2 regions of the Flavobacterium faecale genome follow, and region 2 is predicted to be linked to the other one. Evidence: riboswitches for the same ligand, from Rfam matches in the RefSeq annotation. Region 2 holds a riboswitch; the other holds the start of a gene.
What was found. A riboswitch is a leader RNA that binds a small molecule or an ion and turns the genes downstream of it on or off. The one in region 2 is predicted to bind cobalamin.
Positions count from the first base shown of each region.

Region 1 (3,392 bases), 720 kb from region 2:
ATTTTTAGTTTTATAAAGAAAAGGAGATATTAAAGCGGTAGTTACGTCCTGGCATAGGAAAATTGAGGACTACATCATAATATTGATTGAAAAAATTATTCACCTCTACTCCTGTTTTCACTGGAAGATCAAATAATTTTCCGCTCCAAGCAACTGCCATATCACTTGTATACCATGGTTGCACATAATTTACAGGAATATTTGCCTTTTGACTGTAACGTGCTCCCGTGTACATGAAGCTATAATTCATTTGCCAATTTTTCCAATTTAATGAAGAGGTTAGCGTACCACTGTTGATGGGCGTATATGGAATTTGATCTCGATAGGTTGTTCCCGTTGAAGAGGTGATATCAATTGCTTTTTGGAAGGTATAGCTCAGCCCTAAGTCCAAAAATAAATCTGCGGGAAGCTTGAACACAAAATTGGTATTGACATCTATTCCTTTTATTTCGACCTCTCCCAGATTGACCATTGTCCATCGAAATAAATTGGCAGAAGGCATTGCTATAATTTTATCTTTGACTCTATTATAATAACCATCGACTTGAAAAGAAGCCGTTTGTAACAAACTTCCAGGTGCTATTACATAGGTTCCTCCAACATTATATTGCGTTGTAAACTCGGGTTTAAGGGAACTATTACCGATGAAGGTATAATACAAATCATTAAACGTTGGCATTCGAAAAGACTCTTTATAGAAAGTTCTCACACGAAAATTTTTTGTATTGAAAGGCTGATAGGAAGCTGATAAAACAGGGCAAAATATACGTTGACTATCTCCTTGCTGGTACTCTTTTACCTGCTCATCAACATAGGTACCCAGCAAATTTGCCTGAATGGTTAGGCGCTCCCAAGTCATATCACTAGACAAAGCACCCAAATACGAGTAGCGTGTAGGATACGGAAAACGGTATAAATTGGCATCTAAGGTATTGATTGAAAAATCAGTAGCCAAAGAGGTTTTCCACCATGAATTGATGGTATACAAATTAACCACCGATGCATAAAATTCATTTTGATAATATTTATTATCTAAAGTTCCTTGCAGTGTCTTGTAATCAGGATCACTGTAACGGCTGAAGTCTTTGCTAAACTTGACGTTAGCTAGCAGTTCAAACTTTTTTGCGTAAGAACTTTGAAACGAACCATGAACAAAAAAATTACGATCCCATTGTCTTTGCACATGCTCATAATTGTTAGCTACAATTGCACCAGGAAGCCCTCGTTCTGAATCATAAAAATAGGCCTTGAAAGTTGCTTTAGACGTTTCAGAAAATTTGGCATGATAAGTCAAATCAGTCCTAAAAGCCTCAATATCTCCATTTTGTCGCACGGCAGTAGTATCATAACCATATCGCTTTTGATATCTATATTTGTAGTGACCATCAGCTTTGGTCCAGTCCGTACTCACGGTTAGGGAACTATTTTCTGTTATTTTTTGTTCGAAAAGAAAAGCGGGGTTTACTAGACCAAAAGATCCCGTTTTGAATTTTAATCGTAAATTACTATTCTTATCATCCTTGAATTGGGGGGTCTTCGTTTTTAAATAAAGAGTATTTGATGCAAAAAATCCACGTGCAGGCTGAAAAATAGTTGATTTTTGACCATTGTACAATTCAATTGCCTCAATATTATCCAGTGAATATCTGCCTAAATCTACTTGCCCATTTTGAGCGTTGCTAATGCTCATACCGTCGTAGAAAACAGCTGTATGTGCGCTACCAAGCGAGCGAACATTAATTGTTTTTAGTCCGCCAATACCACCGTAATCTTTGAGTTGGACGCCCGAAAAATACCGAATGGCATCGGCCACAGAAAGACTATTAAGTTTATCGAGCTGTTTACCCGACAAAATTTGAACAGGCATCGGAGATTCAATTTTGAATTCTCGCTTGCTTGTATACAAAATCACCTCACTTAAATGGTGCGGTTTTAAAGAATCGGACACTGATTTTACAGCAATGCCATGCTTTTGCGAGTAGATTGGATTCAAAAATAAAACCCATACCAGCAACTGCACGCCACTATGTAAAAGCCAGGCATACCTTGGGCTACATAGACGCATAATAATGGCTATCTTTTTAAAAATAGTTTCTTTTGTAATTTCGAAAAATCAAAAAATAATTTTAATCATTCGTATTGTGCTGAAAGCTTTGGTCCGCGAAAGCTTCAATTTCTTGGCAGTGGCAGGTCTCCTGACTTATTCCCATTTTGAACCGCCTTCCCCTATTTAGAATCAAATAAAGTGGCAAAAGTTACGATTTCAAGAAAACTGAAATCTGTCAAAATGTTGCATGGAATTTACAGTAACGGGCTTGTTCAGGATTTGCACCTGATTTCCTCTTAGTTGAACTATACCGATTAGCATAGCCAAACCATTGCGAGCGCAAAAGTAAGTAAAGTAATCGTGTTAACAACCTAAAAAAAACAAAAACCTAATTTTCACCTTATTCATAACATTGAAAAAATAACCAACAACAACATCTCAAAAGTCACGGCAAAAAACAGGAATAACCAAAATAATATTGTGGCATTTATAATTTTATTTATCTTTAACTTTAATTTACTTCAAAACCACAAGAAGAAACCCAAGAGATGCTTTCACAAAAAACCAAATACGCCCTCAAAGCATTACTATATCTTGCGCAACAAGATGCCGATCATATTTCGAAAACGACGGCGATTGCAGAAGCAGCTAATATTCCTAAAAAATTTTTGGAACAAATTTTACTAGATCTAAAACGTGGCCATTTTGTAGGTAGCAAGCAAGGTAAATTTGGTGGCTATTACCTTTTAAAATCTGGAAACGAAATCACATTGGCAGATATTCATCGTTTATTTGATGGTGCTATTGCCTTACTTCCTTGTGCTTCGTTGAATTTTTATGAGCGTTGTGCCGATTGTACCGATGAAGCCGAATGCCTACTAAGACACGGATTAATGACCATTCGAGACGAAACTTTGAAAGCAATGAAAGACATTACTATTGCTTCACTAGTAAACAAATAAAAAAAATTACATTAAAACTCTACTAATTCGATAGGGTTTATATATATTTGCCGAAAATAAATGATTTAAAAAGTACCGTTTGCCATCCACTGAATAATTATTTATTGCAACACTATACTATTTCACCTTTGACAACGCATCCAATGAATACTAAAAAATTCTTGCTTTTTGCACTTACGCTCATCACATATACGAGCACTTTCGCTCAAAATTCTGATGATCTTTTAAACCTTTTAATTCGAAGAAATATCATTAAGCAGGTCGAAGCAGATTCTATACGAGCTACGTACAAAAACAAGCAAGTTGCCCCTTCAAAAGAGAAAACCTTTTTGGTCGATTTACAAGTAAGAAACAGAGCTGAATACCGCAATGGCTACTCAAAT
Region 1 covers NZ_CP020918.1:125,617-129,008, forward strand. Annotated here, with positions in the region: gene FFWV33_RS00595 (TonB-dependent receptor plug domain-containing protein) at 11-1,867, opposite strand; cobalamin riboswitch at 2,169-2,395, opposite strand; gene FFWV33_RS00600 (RrF2 family transcriptional regulator) at 2,596-3,009, shown strand; gene FFWV33_RS00605 (alginate export family protein) at 3,153-3,392, shown strand, end outside.
Region 1: linked by a shared signal. The riboswitch ahead of FFWV33_RS00595 (TonB-dependent receptor plug domain-containing protein) and the one ahead of FFWV33_RS16880 (TonB-dependent receptor) in region 2 are both predicted to bind cobalamin.

Region 2 (3,392 bases):
TTCCTTCGTTCAATACAATCACTCCTTTATCATAGGTACCCATTGATTTATTTTCATTATCATCATTCGTACATGATGTAAGCGCCATAGCACTCGCTACGCAGGCAATTGTAATTTTTTTAAAGTTCATTTGTTTAGTATTTAATTGTTAAAGATAAATTATAATTAATTCCAGGCATTGGCCTAATTTCTACTGTTTGATAGCTCTTATTGAATATGTTCATGATCTGAAAACCAAGTTTATAATGCTCCTTCTTCCCTATTTTGTAAAAAGTACTTAGGTTTGATACTTGATATTCTTTCAATCTTGTCAAATTGTCTGTCGTGGTAAAAACAGCTCCGTTAAATAAAAGTTGGTAATTAAACGACCAATTCTTAATGCTATAATCCAATGCGCCCGTGACTTTATGGTACGGCACATAGGTTAATTGTTTGTCTCGCGCTTGATCAACCGCCGATGTATAGGCATAAGCAAGGTCAAAATCAAATTGTTGTTTGTTGATTTTTTTTCGAAAATGCCCTGTAATTTCAGCCCCTTTATTCTTAACGTGATCGGTATTAATTGGTTTCCAAATACCATTTTCATTGGGTAACCAGCGAATCATATCTCTCGTATCGATATAAAACACAGTTGCCGATACGTTAAAATTACCAAATTGTACTTCTTGCCCTAATTCTATCTGTCTCGAAAGCTCTGGTTTTAAGTCCAAGTTGCCACTACCCTGCCAATACAAATCATTAAAAGTGGGTACTCTAAAATTCTTTGAGGTGTTTACTCTTATTTTATAATTCTTTAAAGGGGTATAATAAATTCCTGCTGCATACAAAAAAGGAGTACTGTAATTTGATGTAACTTCTTGTCGTGCTGTAGCTTCTATTTTCACTTTCGAATCAATGGCATATTTCAGCAACATACCTGCTGAGGCGACTTCTCGTTTGGCATTGTTGATCGAACTCCCGTAGCCACGAATTGAGGTATACGATAAGATAGGATTTACCGAAAATACAGCTGAAGGAACATATTCGAAATCGTATTTAATCAATTTTGTTTTAGCGCCACCATTGGTATGATTGTCATTATTTTTGTTTTCGAAATACTTATAATCTTCCGTAATATAGGCCGCTTTCAAGCTCGAAGTATAAAAGTTTTTCTTATTAATCCATTCTAGCAAATTCCTAGAATTTAAATCTTTATACTTACTGTTCGAATCAAAAGCTAATGTACCCGAGAAATTTCGGTCTCCATCAAACAACTGACCGTAAAAATTTATGGTATTTGTCGCATTCCATCTGTAGCCTGCATTGGCACTGAAAGTCATATTTTCATATTCACCATTTTGATTCCGTTGATTTTGGTTCAGGTATTGGTAGTTGTTTGACGAACTATTTCTTGAAACATTAGCCTGCACAGTCCAGTTACGATCACCCGCTTGCAACCCATAGAAGTACCCTTGCGTATTAAAGCTACCAATGTTAATGCGTGCGGTATTTGTAAACTGTTTTTTAAATTGCAACTCATTGTTCAAATGGACACTACCGCCAATGGCCGCCGAACCATAAATTCCACTACCACCACCACTTCTCACGGCTATGGAGGAATACCCCACAGGAGTAATGGTATTGAAATCCGTCTGCCCCAATAGTTGCGAATTGATCGAAATTCCGTTCCAAATCACCGCTGTTTGTGAAGCCGTAGTCCCTCGGAAAGAAACAGAAGATACCATTCCGTTTCCGTTTTCTTTAAAATACAGCAAACTATTATAACGTAAAACGTTGGTAAGCGAATTGTAGTTTTTTTCGAAAACAGAATCAGACAAGGCTTTTACTTGTAAGCTATTGGAATATTTGGTCAATGCGGGATCCGTCACCAGAACTTCTTGCAAAGCAATTGGAGATTTTGATTGAGCGCTAGCACTATGCAAGGTCCAAAAAGAAATAATACAGAGAATTATCTTTACTTTCATACTATTGCAACCCCTTATTCCCGAGCGGTTGATGTTTGTTAAGTAAAAAGGCAGGTCTCCTGGCTTGCGTCTTGTTGCTTACCTTCCCATTTTTTAAAAGTGTTTGCAAACGAAAGAAATTCTCTCCCTTTACAACTTTTTTCAAAACAGTGGTTTTGTAGATAGCAACAAGCTTGATAGCTCACAGTTGCGGGAACAGCTTAGGATTAATTTGATTAACAAAGTTTTGATTGTATACAACCATCACTACTTTTTGCACAACTACCTAATTCCCATTTAATGCTATTTTCTTTTATTCGAAAAATAGCAACCTCAATACAGCGGCAAAGATAACGTAAATTAAAAGAGAAATAAAAATGAGTTTTAAAATATAAACCGACCCATTACTTTGATGGCATCTTTAAAAGGTAAAGATGATTAGTTTGTGATTTCTTAGGACTAATTACGATGGCAGGAAACCAACCGAAGACAGAATCTGTTAAATCTCCAGTTTTCACAGGAGTACTTGTATGTACAGTTCCCCATACATAAGGCTTCTCGATTTTAGTGGTATCCGCTACCATTAATTCGTTCAACTGAATTGCAGTTGCAACTATTCCTTTTTTTTGTTGGGAATAAGCAGCAGCAGCTGTACATAGGCAACAACCAACTGCAAAAATAATTTTATTTCTCATTGTGATAAATATTTAAATTGTGACCAAAATCACAATGTTGAATACTTGGGAGAAAAGCATAGAATGACCCATACCCAAACCTTTTTTCCCGAAAGTCTGATATTGATATGTAAAAGGCAGGTCTCCTGGCTTGCGTCTTGTTACTTATTGCGTTGCTCTTTCTATATTCTAATAAAAAAAGCACTACTACAAATAGTAACAATCTTGACTGCTTACAGTTGCGGGTACAGCTCAAGTTTTTACTCCAATGCTTAATTGGATCTTGATTCCCTTTTAATGTTTGTTGTAATTTCTAAACAAACAACCTAAATACGGCAGCAAATATAAATATTTTATATGCACGCACACTATTTAACTTAGTTTTTTATGAAAGACACAAACTATTCGCTAATTTTTGCGAAAGTCAAAGTTTATCATCTTTTTTTTTCGAAAGTTTAAATGCAAGCCATATAAAGCCCAGTGTAAACTGTAATATTATAACTGCCGCAACGGCATTTATAAAAAATTTGAACGCTCTCTGAAGTAGTCTTTTTGAAGTAAAGAAACATTTAATACTATATCAAAAGGCACACAAGAACAATTAAATAAAAACAAAACAATACTTTTGTAAAAAATATCTACTATGGTTTTAGCCAATAAAATGCTACTTTGCTCTTTTATCCTCCTCCTTTTTGTTCAATGCAAAAAAGAACCGAGTCAAGTAGCTACCTCCAACCCGACCCTTAATACAGTGCAGTATGCTAGCAGTTTGTCC
Region 2 covers NZ_CP020918.1:4,022,546-4,025,937, forward strand. Annotated here, with positions in the region: gene FFWV33_RS16875 (YncE family protein) at 1-130, opposite strand, end outside; gene FFWV33_RS16880 (TonB-dependent receptor) at 135-1,964, opposite strand; cobalamin riboswitch at 1,997-2,294, opposite strand; gene FFWV33_RS16885 (hypothetical protein) at 2,348-2,638, opposite strand; cobalamin riboswitch at 2,737-2,959, opposite strand; gene FFWV33_RS16890 (ABC transporter substrate-binding protein) at 3,261-3,392, shown strand, end outside.